2 linked regions of the Phenylobacterium zucineum HLK1 genome follow. The protein of the gene in region 1 interacts with the protein of each later gene in a pairwise test. Links are inferred from orthologs where the notes say so. Each region holds a gene or a part of one and is shown in the gene's direction. Other genes may lie near its edges.

Region 1 (8,188 bases):
GCCTGACCGACCGGGTCCACCACCAGCCGGCCCAGCTCTCAGGCGGCGAGCAGCAGCGGGTGGCCGTGGCCCGGGCGCTGGCCAACGCCCCGCGCATCCTGCTGGCCGACGAGCCCACCGGCAACCTCGACCCCAAGACCTCCGAAGGGGTGTTCGAGAACCTCTACGGGCTTGCCCGCAGCCAGGGCGTCGCCGCCTTGGTCGCCACTCACAACCTCGAGCTCGCCGGCCACATGGACCGGGTGCTGACGCTCAAGGACGGCCACCTGGAGCCGTGGACCAAGCCTTAGGCGCGCTCAGCTCGGAGGCGGCAGCAGCTCGATCAGCTTGATCAGCGTCTCGCCCGCGGCCTGCACGTCGTCGAGGATGTAGGTTCCCCGCAACTCGACGATGTGCTCGCCACGCCGCATCAGCATCACCTCCTGCATCAGGCCGGCCTTGTCGACCCACGCGCGGCCGGCCTGGATCGGCCACTTCCGGCCGGTGGGCGGGTCCTTCAGCTTCCGTGGCTGTTCCAGCGCCCCCTCTGCGTCGGAGATCACGCTGGCGAAGTAGGCCTTGTCGCCGCGGACGTCGGGCGCGCGCGAGACGAAGATGGTGATGAAGCTCTCCTCCGTCGCGTAGCCGCAGCTCACGTCCATCGCCTCTTCGGACGGATTGAGGATCGCCCCGTAGGCCCGCTCGAACGCCCCGAACGCGGCGGGACAGACGAAACCGGAACCCCGTAGGCGCCAGTCCTCGCCGAAGCCGCCGGAGAAGAACCGCCCGTCGGCGCCGTAGAGCTTGGCCGGCCGGTCCGGCGTGATCGCGCCGGGGCGGAAGATCTCCGCGTAAACGCCGGAGGTCGTTTCCCGGAACAGGGTCACGGCGTCGCCGGCGGCCAGCACCGCCAGCGGCGGCGCCTGGGTCTCGAGGAGGGCCGAAAGGTCGTCGGCGAGCCGGCGGGTGTCGGGCAAGGAATCGTAGATCCGGAAGACGTAGTGCTCGCCGGCCGTGGTCCCGGCCAGGTAGTAGGCGGGCGGCTGCGTACTCGGCGGCAGCCCTTGACGGGTCCGGCTCCAGGCGAGGGCGTCCGGAAGGGCCGGGCCGCGGGCGACGTAGAACACGCCTTCGCGCCCCGGAGCCTGCATCCATCTCGGTGGCGCTCGCCCGTCAGCGCCCGAGATCGTCCAGACGACGCCGTCGGCTTCGAAGCGGGCGAGCCGGCACGGACCCGCCGCGCCGATGTCCGCCATCGGCCACGTTCCGGCGCCGGAGGGGTCGTGCAGCGCGAGGAAGACCCCGGCGGCGAGGGCGGCTTGGGCGTCGGGGTCGAGGGTGTCCGGGACTTCGATCGGCTGTCCCTGCCCGGCGGCGGGCGCGGCGCAATCCGCCGGGGCCGTGGCCTCGAGCTGGAACAGCCGCACGTCGGCTTCGGTCGCCGCCGTCGCGGCGCTGCAGGAGAAGGCCAGGGCGATGGCCGCTGCAAATGTCCTCATGGTCCGCACATCCCCATTGTCCACGGCCCAGCTATAGCAGGCTTGACGACGAGAACAAAAGGCGAATAAGAACGAACAAGGAACGCAACGGTTGTCCCTCGGCTTTTCCACAGGGACGCCCACAGGAAGGATGCCGCAGATGGTTCGTCTCGCCCGGGAATCGCTGGCGTTTATGTCGGTGGCCAGCTTTGTCTGGATGGTGTGCGTCGTGGCGTCCCAGATGGGCTGACGCCATGCGGATGGGGGAGGCGGCGAGCTTGAGCGGAGAGGGCCCGGCCACGGCTGACGCAGGCTTCGTCCACCTCCGCGTCCGCTCCGCCTACTCGTTGCTGGAAGGCGCGATCAAGGCCGACAAGATCGGCGACCTGGCCAAGGCGTGGGGCATGCCCGCCGTCGCGCTCGCCGACCGGGCCAATCTGTTCGGCGCGCTGGAGTTCTCGGTCGCCACCAAGGGATCCGGCGTCCAGCCGATCATCGGCTGCGCCCTGCCGGTCAGCGGCATCGGCGACCGCCCGCCCGAACGCTGGGCCAAGACGCCGACGATCATGCTGCTGGCGCAGAGCGAGCAGGGCTATCTCAACCTCTGCGAACTGTCCTCGGCGGCCTATCTGGACGTGGACGCCTCGGAAGAGCCGCACGTTCCCTGGACCAAGGTGGTCGAGCGGTCCGAGGGCCTGATCCTGCTGTCGGGCGGCCCCGACGGCCCCGTGGACCACCTGTTCGCCGCCGGGAAGGTCAAGGAGGGCCGGGCGGCCCTGGCCGAGATGAAGCGGGCGTTCGGCAGTCGCTTCTACGTCGAGCTGCAGCGCCACGGCCTGCCCGCCGAAGCCGCCGCCGAGGGCGAACTGGTGGCCTTCGCTTACGACGAGGACGTTCCGCTCGTCGCCACCAACGACGTCTATTTCAAGAACCCGCAGATGCACCAGGCGCACGACGCGCTGCTGTGCATCGCCGACGGCAGCTTCGTGGGCCAGGACGAGCGCCGGCGGGTGACCGCCGAGCACTGGTTCAAGTCGCCGGCCGACATGCGCGCGCTGTTCGCCGACCTGCCCGAGGCCTGCGACAACACCCTCGACATCGCGCGGCGGTGCGCCTTCATGGTGCACAAGCGCGATCCGCTGCTGCCGAGCTTCACCGACGAGGGCCGATCCGAGGCCGAGGAGCTGGCGCACCAGGCGCGCGAGGGGCTGAGGGCCCGCATGGCCGCGGGCCAGGCGAACGCTTTCCCGGCCGAGGAGTACGAGGCCCGCCTGGAGCGCGAGATCCAGGTCATCACCCAGATGGGATTCCCGGGCTACTTCCTGATCGTCTCGGACTTCATCAAGTGGGCGAAGGCGCGCGGCATCCCGGTGGGGCCGGGGCGGGGGTCGGGCGCGGGCTCGCTGGTCGCCTACGCTCTGACCATCACCAACCTCGACCCGCTGCGCTACGGCCTGCTGTTCGAGCGCTTCCTGAATCCCGAGCGGGTCTCGATGCCCGACTTCGACATCGACTTCTGCCAGGAGCGGCGGGAGGAGGTGATCAACTACGTCCAGCAGCGCTACGGCCGGGACAAGGTCGCCCAGATCATCACCTTCGGCACGCTGCAGGCGCGGGCCGTGCTGCGCGATGTCGGCCGGGTGATGCAGCTGCCGCTGGGCCAGGTGGACCGCCTGGCCAAGATGGTGCCGGCCAACCCGGCCAATCCGGTGACCCTGGCCCAGGCCCTGGACATCGAGCCGCGGCTGAAGGAGGAGGCCGCCCGCGACGAGGCGGTGGCGCGCCTGCTCGACGTCGCCCTGCAGCTGGAGGGCCTCTACCGCAACGCCTCGACCCACGCCGCCGGCGTGGTGATCGGCGACCGGCCGCTGACCCAGCTGACGCCGCTGTACCGCGATCCCCGCTCGGAGCTGCCGGCCACCCAGTTCAACATGAAGTGGGTCGAGAGCGCGGGCCTGGTGAAGTTCGACTTCCTTGGCCTGAAGACGCTGACCGTCATCGACCGGGCGGTGAAGCACCTGGAGAAGCGCGGCGCGGCGGTCGACATGAACGCCCTGCCGCTCGACGACGGGCCCACCTACGAGCTGATGAGCAACGCCCAGACCATCGGGGTCTTCCAGCTCGAAGGGCAGGGGATGCGCGACACCCTGCGCCAGCTGCGGCCGTCCAGCATTGAGGACGTGACCGCCATCGTCTCGCTGTACCGGCCGGGCCCGATGGACAACATCCCGGCGTTCGTGGACTGCAAGTTCGGCCGCAAGCCGATCGACACCCTTCACCCCCTGCTGGAAGGGGTGCTGAAGGAGACCTACGGCATCATCGTCTACCAGGAGCAGGTGATGCAGATCGCCCAGATCCTGGCGGGCTACAGCCTGGGCGAAGCCGACCTGCTGCGGCGCGCCATGGGCAAGAAGAAGAAGGAGGAGATGGAGGCGCAGCGCGCGCGGTTCGTCTCCGGGGCCGAGGCCAAGGGCGTGCCTGCGGCCCAGTCGGGCGCCATCTTCGACCTCGTCGACAAGTTCGCCGGTTACGGCTTCAACAAGTCCCACGCCGCGGCCTACGCCGTGGTCAGCTACCAGACCGCCTGGCTGAAGGCGAACGCGCCGGTCGAGTTCTTCGCCGCCTCGATGAGCCTCGACATCGCCAACACGGACAAGCTCTCGGTGTTCTACCAGGACGCCAAGCGCTTCGGCGTGAAGATCCGTCCGCCGTGCGTGAACCGCTCCGGCGCTGACTTCGAGGTGGAGAACGGCGAGGTGCTCTACGCCCTCGGCGCCATCCGCAACGTCGGCCTGCAGGCCATGGAGCATGTGGTTCAGGTGCGCCGCGAGGGCGGGCCGTTCCGCGACATCTTCGACTTCGTCGAGCGCATCGACCCCAAGCAGGTCAACAAGCGCACCTTCGAGACCCTGGCGCGGGCCGGGGCCTTCGACGCCATCCATCCGAACCGGGCCGAGCTGCTCGCGTCGGCGGACACCCTGGTGGGCCACGGCCAGGCGCTGGCCGCGGACCGTGCCGAGGGCAAGGTCAGCTTGTTCGGCGACGACCTGTCGGGCGGCCACCGGCCGCGGCTGACGCGGGCCGAGCCCTGGACCCCGACCGAGCGGCTGGACGAGGAGCTGGCGGCGGTGGGCTTCTACCTGTCGGGCCACCCGCTGGACGACATGGTCGAGGCGCTGCGCCGCAAGCGCACGGACCTGCTGACCGACGCGATCGCCCGGGCGGTGGCCGGCGCCGAGGCCCTGCGGATGGCCGGGGTCATCCGGCGCAAGCAGGAGCGCCCGTCGCGCACCGGCGAGAAGTTCGCCTTCGTGACGTTCTCGGATCCGACCGGCGAGTACGAGGTGCTGTTCCCGCCCGAGTCGCTGCGCAAGTGCCGCGACCTGCTGGAGCCCGGCAGGGCCGTGGTCCTGAAGGTGAGGGCGAAGGCCAGCGAGGGCGAGGTGCGCTTCTTCGGGGACGACGTGGAGCCGGTGGAGAAGGCCATCGAGAACGTGGTCGCCGGCCTGCGCGTCCACGTGGCCCCGCGCAGCGCCGAGATCGAAGCGCTGAAACGCCGCCTGGAGGGGGTGACCAACACCCGGGGCGGCGAGGTCATCCTGGTGGCGGGGCTGGACGGCGGGCGCGAGGTGGAGCTGAAGCTGCCCGGCCGCTTCACCCTGGACGGGGCCGTGCGCGGCGCGCTCAAGACCGCCCCCGGCGTGGTGTTCATCGAGGATCTCTAGGCGCCCGCGATGCGTCCGGAAACCGCCAGACCGACCGGGGCCGCGACGGCATTGTCCGCCGATGACTGACCCTTCTCAGCATCCGCTGGACCGGGCCGCATGGGCCGCGCTGTCCACACGCCAAGCCGGCCTCGCGCTGGGCGACGATCGCGCGCGCCGGCTCGCGCCCGAGTACGGCCTGTTCGCCGCGGCGGCCGACCGTTCGGAGGAGAGCCTCGCACGGCTGGCGGCTCTCGTCCGCGAAACCGGGCCGGCCGCGCTGTTCGAGGCCGACCCGCCCCGGGCCCTGGAGGGGGTCCGCATCACGCCGGGCGATCCGATCAGCCAGATGGTGGCCGAGAATCCGGCGTTCCCGACCGTCGGCTTCGAGGTCGTCCGCCTGGGCGACGAGGACGCGGACGAGATGCTGGAGCTGGCGACGCTGACCCGGCCCGGACCGTTCTTCAGCCGCACGCACCGCCTGGGCGACTTCATCGGCGTGCGGGAGGGGGGGCGGCTGGCGGCCATGGCGGGCGAGCGCCTGCGGCTGCCGGGCTACACCGAGGTCAGCGCGGTATGCACCCACCCCGACTTCCGGGGGCGCGGCTATGCGGCCGGCCTGATGGGGCTGGTCACCCGGGCCATCGTCGCCCGGGGCGAGAAAGCCTTCCTGCACGTCTACGACCACAACGTCACGGCGATCGCGCTCTACGAACGGCTGGGCTGGCGACGTCGGCGGGCGGTGGAGGTGGTCTTCCTGGACCCGGCCTGACCGGCCGGCGGGCGGCGAAAGCTTGCATTTCCGGCGCGCAGCCCCTACATCCGCGCCTCATTCCACACGCGGGCGTGCGGCCTGGCCGGGGAGACATCCCGTCCTTGTCCGTTCCGGTCCTCTTCGGAGGGTTGCCTGCGGCGGTTCAACCGGAAGAAAGAGACGATACAGACGATGGCTCTGCCTGAATTCTCCATGCGCCAGCTGCTGGAAGCCGGCGCCCACTTCGGCCACCAGACGCACCGCTGGAACCCGAAGATGGACAAGTACATCTTCGGCGCCCGCTCCAACATCCACATCATCGACCTGTCGCAGTCGATCCCGCTGCTGCACCAGGCGCTGGTGAAGGTCCGCGAAGTCGCCGCCGGCGGCGGCCGCATCCTGTTCGTGGGCACCAAGCGGCAGGCCTCGGAGCCGATCGCCACGGCGGCCAAGCGCTGCGCCCAGTACTACGTGAACCACCGCTGGCTGGGCGGCACGCTCACCAACTGGCGCACCGTCTCGAACTCGATCGCCCGCCTGCGCGAGCTGGAATCGGTTCTCGGCGGCGAGGGCCAGGGCCGTTCGAAGAAGGAACTGCTGCAGCTCACCCGCGAGCGCGACAAGCTCGAGCTGAGCCTGGGCGGCATCAAGGACATGGGCGGCATTCCCGACCTGATGTTCGTGATCGACACCAACAAGGAAGCGATCGCCATCCAGGAAGCCCGGAAGCTGAACATTCCGGTGATCGCCATCCTGGACACGAACTGCAATCCGGACGGCATCACCTATCCGATCCCGGGCAACGACGACGCGGCCCGCGCCATCCAGCTCTACTGCGACCTGATGGCCGACGCGATCCTCGACGGCCTCGCCGCCGGCCAGGCGGCCTCGGGCGTGGACCTCGGCGCCTCGGAAGCTCCGGTGGAGCCCACGCTGGCCCGCGAGCTGGCGCCGGAAGCCCCGGCCCCGGAAGCTCCCGCCGAGGAGGCCCCGGCCGCTGAAGCCGCGCCGGCTGCTGAAGCTGCTCCGGCCGCCGAGGCCGCTCCGGCCGAAGCGTCGAGCGAAGAACAAGCCGGCTAAGCCCCTCGGGGCCTGCCGACACGAAACTCTCACGGCGAGCCCTCATGAGGGGGCTCGTTCCGATTCAGACCAAAGGAGCCCACCATGGCGGAGATCACCGCTGCGCTGGTCAAGGAACTGCGCGAAAAAACCGACGCGGGCATGATGGACTGCAAGAAGGCCCTGCAGGAGAACAACGGCGACCTGGAAGCTGCGGCCGACTGGCTGCGCACCAAGGGCCTCTCCAAGGCGGCCAAGAAGTCCGATCGCGCCGCGGCTGAAGGCCTCGTCGCGGGCCTCGTGAGCGCCGACGGCAAGTCCGGCGTGCTGATCGAGCTGAACGCCGAGACCGACTTCGTCGCCAAGAACGAGAAGTTCCAGGACGCCGCTCGCCGCATCGCCGCGACGGCCCTGGTGCACGAGGCGCTGGAGACCCTGCACGAGGCCAAGACGGCCGAGGGCGAGGTGGTCAACGACCTGGTCACCGGCCTGATCGCCACGATCGGCGAGAACATGCGCCTGCGCCGCAGCGAGCGCCTGAGGGTCGAGAACGGCGCCGTCGCCCTCTACCTGCACAACGTGCAGGGCGAAGGCGTGGCCCGCCTCGGCGTGCTCGTCGCGCTGGAAGGCGCCGGCGACCAGGCGGTGCTGAAGGACGTGGGTCGCAAGATCGCCATGCACGTGGCCGGCACCCCGACCCCGCCGCTGGCGCTCAACTCCAGCGATCTCGACCCCGAGGCCGTGGCCAAGGAGCGCGAGATCCAGACCCAGACGGCGATGGAGTCGGGCAAGCCCCGCGAGATCGCCGAGAAGATGGTCGAGGGCCGGATCCGCAAGTGGCAGGAAGAGGTCGTGCTCCTGAAGCAGCCCTTCGTCATGAATCCGGACCAGACGATCGAGGAGCTGATCGCCGAGACCGCCAAGCAGGCGGGCGGCCCGGTGTCGGTGAAGGGCTTCGTCCGCTTCGCCCTGGGCGAAGGCGTCGAGAAGAAGCAGGACGACTTCGCGGCCGAAGTGGCCTCGATGACCAGCGCCTCCTAGGCGTTCGCCTGAAAGAGCCTTCAGGGGCGCGGCGCGTTCGACGCGCGCCGCGCCCTTGATGTATCTACCTTCCGCGTACCAGAATCCCGGACCCGCCATGACCGACGCCAAACCGCGCTACAACCGAGTGCTCCTGAAGGTGTCGGGCGAAGTCCTGATGGGCGACCAGCCGT
Region 2 (7,027 bases), 1.6 Mb from region 1 along the record:
TTCCGGATGCTGAACGTGCTGATCGAGAGCGACCCCTTCCTGGGCCGCCTGCTGACCGGCCGCATCGAGAGCGGCAAGGCCGTGGCCGGCATGGCCATCAAGGCGCTGGACCGCAACGGCAAGCAGATCGAGCAGGGCCGCATCACCAAGGTGCTGGCCTTCCGCGGCCTGAAGCGCCAGCCGATCGACGAGGGCGCCGAGGCCGGCGACATCGTCGCCATCGCCGGCATGTCCAAGGCCACCGTGGCCGACACGCTCTGCGCGCTGGAAGTGACCGAGCCGCTGGACGCCCAGCCGATCGATCCGCCGACCATCTCGATGACCGTCAGCGTCAACGACAGCCCGCTGGCGGGCCGCGAAGGCGACAAGGTGCAGAGCCGCGTGATCCGCGACCGCCTGCTGAAGGAGGCCGAGGCCAACGTCGCCATCCGGGTGTCCGAGACCCCCGGCGCCGACGCCTACGAAGTCGCCGGCCGCGGCGAACTGCAGCTGGGCGTGCTGATCGAGAACATGCGCCGCGAGGGCTTCGAGCTCTCCATCTCCCGCCCGCGGGTGGTCTACCAGACCGGCGAGAACGGCGAGCGGCTGGAGCCCATCGAGGACGTCGTCATCGACGTGGACGACGAGTACACCGGCATCGTCATCGAGAAGCTGTCGGCCCGGAAGGCCGAGCTGAAGGACATGGGCCCCTCGGGCGCCGGCAAGACGCGCATCCAGCTGATGTGCCCGTCGCGCTCGCTGATCGGCTACCAGGGCGAGTTCCTGACCGACACCCGCGGCTCGGGGGTGCTGAACCGCGTGTTCAGCCACTACGAGCCGCACAAGGGCGCCATCGAGGGCCGTCCGAAGGGCGTGCTGGTGTCCAACTCCGACGGCGAGACCGCCGCCTACGCCCTGTGGAACCTCGAGGAACGCGGCGTGATGTTCGTCGGCGCCGGCGAGAAGACCTACCAGGGCATGATCATCGGCGAGAACTCCCGCTCGGACGACCTCGACGTCAATCCGATCAAGGGCAAGCAGCTGACCAACGTCCGCGCCTCGGGCAAGGACGAGGCCGTGCGCCTGACCCCGCCGCGGCGCCTCACCCTCGAACAGGCCATCGCCTACATCGAGGAGGACGAGCTGGTCGAAGTGACGCCGAAATCGATCCGCCTGCGCAAGGAGGTGCTGAACCCCTCCTTCCGCAAGAAGCGCGTCAGGGAAGAGTAGACGCCGGCGCCACACCCGTGACACTTGGGAAGCGTATGGAGTCTCCGAGATGACGCTTCCCGCCCCAGCCGCCGCGCACGCCAAGCCGCCCCGCCACTACCCGACCCCCGCCGCCAAATGCGCGGACTTGGTGGTGCATGTGGTCGGGCTGACGCTGGCGCTGGTGGGGGGGATCGTGCTGCTGACGCTGGCGGTGCAGGCCGGCTCGATCAGCAAGGTCGTGGGCGTCTCGATCTACGCCGCCGGCATCATCGCCATGCTGGCCTTCTCCACGGCCTACAACTTCGCCAGGCCCCAGCACCGCCCGACCCTGCGGCGGCTGGACCACGCCGGGATCTTCCTGATGATCGCCGGCTCCTACACGCCCTTCACCCTCGGCCTTCCCGGCGCCTGGGGCTGGGGCATGACCGCCGCCGTCTGGTCGATCGCCACCCTCGGCGCGCTCGGCAAGCTGTTCCTGAAGGGCCTGGACCGGAAGTTCTGGGTGGGCGTCTACCTGGCGCTCGGCTGGCTGGTGGTCATCGCCCTGAAGCCGATCATCGACAGCCTGGCCTGGTACGCCTTCGTCCTGCTGGTGACGGGCGGGGTCCTCTATTCGACCGGCGTGATCTTCTACGTGAACAAGCGGCTGAAGTTCTCGCGGGCCATCTGGCACGGCCACGTCGTGGCCGCGGCCGGCGCGCACTGGGCGGCGGTGCTGCTGGGGGTGGTGCTGGCCGCCCAGCACTGAGCCCCGATCTCGCCCTCGACCTCGGCCTCGACGAAGCAGCCGTTCATCGCCAGCACCTGGGCCACGATGCAGGCCGCGGCCCCCAGCGAGGCCGGCGGGACCGCGTCCAGCAGGTCCGACAGCCTGGCGTCCATGGCGTCGTAGGCTTCGGCCTGGGCGAAGGCGAACACGTCCAGCATCGCCCGCTCGTCCCGCGTCACCGCCGGGTCGCCCGGCCTCGAGACCGTGAGGCGTCGCCGGCCGTGCAGGGCGAGCTGCTGCAGGAACACCTCCAGCGTCCGGCAGGCCTCCTGCCCCGTCCAGCCGCAGACGAACTCGAACTGCGCCACCGCGCCGGGACAACCGGTCCCCAGCGCCAGCCGGCGGATCGCCCCGACCAGCAGGCGCTCGCCCCGGAACAGGGACAGGAATAGCGACAGGTCCTGATCGCACATGGCCGACTCCTGCGTTGGGAGCCGACGGTAGTGCTATTGAGAATCGTTCGCAACAACTCTCTGCCGGGAGATTCGGGGCGTCAGAGCGGCCGCTCCATCCACACGTCGCAGCGGGCGTACTCGGTGTCGGTCGGGGCCAGGTCGCGGAAGCCCATGGCGCGGTAGAGGCCGAGCGCCGGCGCCAGCCCCGAGTTCGTCTCCAGATAGAGCCGCGGCGCACCCGCTTCCCGCCCGGCCTCGATGCAGCGCTCCATCAGCCGGCGGCCCAGGCCCGAGCGTCGCGCCGCCTCCGACACCGTCATCTTGGCCACCTCGTAGCCGCCGTCGGCCATGCGGATCAGGGCCACGCAGCCGACGGGCCGACCGTCCTGCAGCGCGATGAAGATCCGCCCCCCCGGGTCGATGATCTTGCCCTGGGGATCCTCCAGCACCTCGCGGTCCTTGGCCTCAAGGGTGAAGTGCCGCGAAATCCAGGCCTCGTTGAGGGTGCGGAAGGCCTCGGCGTAGCGGGGCTCGAACTCGACGATCTCCATGGAACCCTCCGGATGGTGGCGCTGGCCCGACTCTGGGGCCAAGGTTGATGTGATGGCCAATCCGATTTTCTCCAACCTGCCCACCACCGTCTTCGAGGAGATGTCGGGCCTGGCGCGCGACCTGGGCGCGATCAACCTCGGCCAGGGCTTCCCCGACGATCCCGGCCCCGAAGCCGTCCGCGCGAAGGCCGCGGACGCAGTGCTGAACGGCTACAACCAGTATCCGCCCATGCGCGGCCTGCCGGACCTGCGGCGCGCGGTGGCCGCGCACTATGCCCGCACGCAGGGCCTCGACCTCGACTGGGAGGCCGAGGTCACCATCACCTCGGGCGCGACCGAGGCGCTGACCGCCGCCTTCCTGGCGCTGATCCGGCCCGGCGACGAGGTGGTGCTGTTCCAGCCGCTGTACGACAGCTACCTGCCGATGATCCGGCTGGCGGGCGGCATCCCCCGTCTCGTGCGCCTCGCCCCGCCGCACTGGCGCTTCGACCGGGCCATGCTGGAGGCGACGTTCTCGGACCGCACCCGCTTCGTTGTGCTGAACAATCCGATCAATCCGGCCGGCGTGGTCTTTCCCGAGGAGGACCTGGCGCTGCTGGCCGAGTTCTGCGCGCGCTTCGACGCCACGGTCATCTGCGACGAAGTGTGGGAGCAGGTGGTGTTCGGCGCCGCCCGCCACCGGCCGCTGATCGCCTTTCCCGGCATGCGCGAGCGCACGGTGAAGATCGGCTCGGCGGGCAAGATGTTCGGCCTCACCGGCTGGAAGGTGGGGTTCCTGTGCGCCGCACCGGCGCTCACCCACAGCCTGGCCCGCGCGCACCAGTTCCTGACCTTCACCACCGCGCCCAACCTGCAGGCGGCGGTGGCCTGGGGCCTGGACAATTCCGGCGACTGGTTCGAGGCCATGCCGCGGCAGCTCGAAGCCTCCCGCGACCGGCTGGCCGGGGGTCTGCGGCGCGAGGGCTTCGCCGTCCTCCCCAGCCAGGGCACCTATTTCCTTAACGTGGACCTGGCCGCCTCGGGGGTGGCCGAGGGCGACCGCGCCTTCTGCCTTCGCGCGGTCCATGAGGCGGGCGTCGCCGCCATTCCGGTCTCGGCCTTCTACGAGGTGGCGCCGGTGACCCACATCATGCGGCTGTGCTTCGCCAAGGCCGACGCCGTTCTGGACGAGGGCGTAAGGCGGCTGGCCCGCGCGCGCGAGCTCTCGCGTGCGAAGGCCGGCTGATGGAGCGCTGAGCGAATGATGGGAGGGACGAGGGTTCTGCAGTGCGCTTGGCCCGCCCCTCTACCATCAACTCAGCAGGTCGTGCCGCCGTCGACGACGATCGTCTGACCGGTCGTCCAGGCGCCGGCGCGCGAGGCCAGGTAGATAGCCGCGCCCGCCAGGTCGTCGGGCTCGCCCAGGCGGCGCAGCGGCGTGCCCGAACTGGCGCGCTTCTCGCCCTCGGGCGTGTCCCACAGGGCGCGGGCGAAGTCGGTCTTCACCAGGCCCGGCGCGATGCAGTTCACCCGGATATTGTCCGGTCCCAGCTCCTGGGCGAGGTTGCGGGCGAGCTGCATGTCGGCCGCCTTGGAGATGCAGTAGGCGCCGATCACCGTCGAGCCGCGCAGACCGCCGATGGACGAGACGATGATGATCGCGCCGTCCTTCCGCTCGCGCATCTCGGGCGCGACCATGCCCACCAGCCAGTTGTTCGCGATGATGTTGTTCTCGAGGATCTTCCGGAACGCATCGTCCGTGATGTCGAGCTGGCTGCCGTAGAACGGGTTCGAGGCGGCGTTGCAGACCAGGATGTCGATCTTGCCGAAGGCCTTGCGGGTCTCGTCCACCAGCCGCTGAAGGTCCTCCTTCGAGGAGATGTTGGCCGGCACGGCGATGGCGTGGCCCGGACGCGCGGCGTTGATGGCTTCGGCGACCTCCTCGCAGGGGCCGGCCTTGCGGGACGAGATCACCACCTTGGCGCCCTGCTCGGCCATGCGCTCGGCGATGGCCCGGCCGATGCCGCGCGACGATCCGGTGATCACCGCCACCTTGCCCGTCAGGTCGAACAGACCGCCCGCGCCGACCTTCAGTTTGTCCATCGTCTCGCTCACGGCGCTCTCCCAAACAGTTGTTTGACTCGGCCGCCATTTGCGACGGGCCCTGCCGCCCGGTCAAGCGCTCAGCGGCAGACGGCGTAGCGGCCGAAGTCCAGGTGCAGGTGGTCGCGGTGGGCGGCGTTATAGTCGGGGCTCAGCACCGCCCGGAACCATGGGCAGGCTCCGTCGCGGACCCGCCGCAGGAAGCGGCCCCGGGGCCCCTCCGAGCGGAAGTCGCGCAGGACGCTGACCTGCTCGCCCGAGGCCGTGCGGAAGGCGGCCACGTCAAGCGCGTTGGCGAAAGCGTGCTCGCTGCGCCGGCCCTCGCTCCGGCCATAGACGTTCCGGCAGGCGTAGGTCCCGTAGTGCTCCACCCGCGCGATCGGCTGGCCCAGCTCCTGGCGTGCGGCGGGCTGCAGGACGTGCCGGCTCCAGAAGGCGTAGCCCAGCGCCACCGGGCAGGTGACCACCGGCGCCGCCGGGCTGAGCGGCGCGGCCGCCCCGTCGCGGATTCGCACCGTGTTCCGCGTGGCGCATTCGCCCAGGTCGCGGTCCGGCTCCTCGACGAAGGCGACCTCGCCCTCCGACAGCACCTTGCGGCACAGCTCCGGATCGGCGGCGGCGCGGGCGAACTTCACCTGAGTGGCGAGGCCCACCGGCTGGTCCAGGCGCAGCGGCTTCCAGGGCAGGTCCTCCGGCGGAGCCCAGCGGTCGACGGCGATCAGCAGCAGCAGTCCCGCGAACGTCCAGTCGAGCAGGGTCGCCCAGAGGGCGGAGAGCGCCAGCGCCTCGGGCGGGACGGGCTTCAAACTGGGGAAACGCAGCCGCACGAGGTCCCAACGGGCGCCGGCGCTTGCGGTTCAGGAGGCCAGCGGCCAAGCTTCGGGCCAGTCGGGAGGGACCTCACATGCGTATCCTGGGGCGGATCGCGCTCGGCCTGCTCGCCGTGGCGCTGGGGCTGGCGGCCGTAGTGGTGGTGCGGACGTTGACCTACGAGGCGCCGGCGGGGGCGGACACGTCGGACGTGGTGCTGGCGGGGCCCGTGCCGGTGGACGTCGCCCGCGCCGCCCAGCGCCTGAGCGCCGCGATCCAGATCCCCACCGTGCGCCACCAGGACAGGGCCGAGGACCAGCCCGCCGAGTGGGACCGGCTGCACGCCCTGCTGCAGGCGGCCTATCCCGCCGCCCACGGCGCCATGACCCGCGAGGTCGTGGACGCCCAGACGCTGATCTACACCTGGGCCGGGACCGACCCGTCGCTGGCCCCGATCATCCTGATGGCGCACCAGGACGTGGTGCCGGTCACCGCCGGGACCGAGGCGGACTGGAAGCACCCGCCCTTCGCCGGCGTCATCGCCGAGGACGCGGTCTGGGGCCGGGGGGCGATCGACGACAAGGGCTCGCTGATCGGCCTCTTCGAGGCGATCGAGATCCTCGCCGGCCAGGGGTTCAAGCCGAAGCGCACCGTCATCCTCCTGTCGGGCGGCGACGAGGAGGTGCTGGGCTCGGGCGCCCAGGCCGCCGCCCGCCTGCTGCAGGCCCGCGGCGTGAAGGCCGAATTCGTCCTCGACGAAGGGCTCGTCGTGCTCTCGGACAACCCGATCACCGGTGGGCGGCTGGCCGTGATCGGCACGGCCGAGAAGGGCTACGGCACCCTGAAGGTCACCGCCCGCGCAACCGGCGGCCACTCCTCGGCCCCGCCGCCGGACGCCGGCGGGGTGGCGACCCTGGCCAAGGCGATCACGGCCATCGTCGAGGCCCCCTTCCCGCTCGCCTTCCGCGGGCCGGGCGCCGACATGCTGAAGACGGTCGCGCCCGACGCGCCGTTCGCGGTGCGGATGGCGGTGGCCAACGAGTGGCTGTTCGGCCCGCTGCTGACCCGGCAGGTCGGCGCGACGCCCGCGGGCGCGGCCCTGCTGCACACCACCATCGCCCCGACCATGCTGAAGGGCAGTCCCAAGGAGAACGTCCTGCCGCAGGACGCCACGGCCTGGATCAACTACCGCATCGCGCCCGGCGACAGTTCGGCGAGCGTCATGGCGA

Evidence for each region. The genes of interacting proteins can lie anywhere in the genome.
Region 2: the proteins of dnaE (region 1) and PHZ_RS17380 interact in binary tests that used the Escherichia coli proteins (3 or more experiments, as listed by UniProt). The link is inferred for Phenylobacterium zucineum HLK1 from one-to-one orthologs.

What each region holds. Positions count from the first base shown.
Region 1 is NC_011144.1:1,989,369-1,997,556, reverse strand. What follows is about bases 1,395-5,382. They hold dnaE (DNA polymerase III subunit alpha), read left to right. Parts: upstream 1,395-1,735; coding sequence 1,736-5,182; downstream 5,183-5,382. Other genes in these bases: PHZ_RS09800 (GNAT family N-acetyltransferase), read left to right, coding at 5,244-5,382; sidA (cell division inhibitor SidA), read left to right, coding at 1,609-1,707; PHZ_RS09815 (hypothetical protein), read right to left, coding at 1,395-1,478. In the rest of the region: PHZ_RS09820 (ABC transporter ATP-binding protein), read left to right, coding at 1-290; more of PHZ_RS09815, read right to left, coding at 297-1,394; more of PHZ_RS09800, read left to right, coding at 5,383-5,933; rpsB (30S ribosomal protein S2), read left to right, coding at 6,108-6,995; tsf (translation elongation factor Ts), read left to right, coding at 7,080-8,015; pyrH (UMP kinase), read left to right, coding at 8,113-8,188. UniProt on the Escherichia coli protein: DNA polymerase III is a complex, multichain enzyme responsible for most of the replicative synthesis in bacteria. This DNA polymerase also exhibits 3' to 5' exonuclease activity. The alpha chain is the DNA polymerase catalytic subunit.
Region 2 is NC_011144.1:3,559,780-3,566,806, forward strand. The notes cover bases 2,218-5,044. They hold PHZ_RS17380 (aminotransferase), read left to right. Parts: upstream 2,218-2,958; coding sequence 2,959-4,131; downstream 4,132-5,044. Other genes in these bases: PHZ_RS22820 (hypothetical protein), read right to left, coding at 2,218-2,373; PHZ_RS17375 (GNAT family N-acetyltransferase), read right to left, coding at 2,454-2,906; PHZ_RS17385 (SDR family oxidoreductase), read right to left, coding at 4,203-4,988. Also shown: translational GTPase TypA, read left to right, coding at 1-1,209; PAQR family membrane homeostasis protein TrhA, read left to right, coding at 1,259-1,939; more of PHZ_RS22820, read right to left, coding at 1,822-2,217; PHZ_RS17390 (extensin-like domain-containing protein), read right to left, coding at 5,069-5,794; PHZ_RS17395 (M20 family peptidase), read left to right, coding at 5,893-7,027. UniProt on the Escherichia coli protein: Shows aminotransferase activity with methionine and histidine as substrates, and to a lesser extent also with phenylalanine.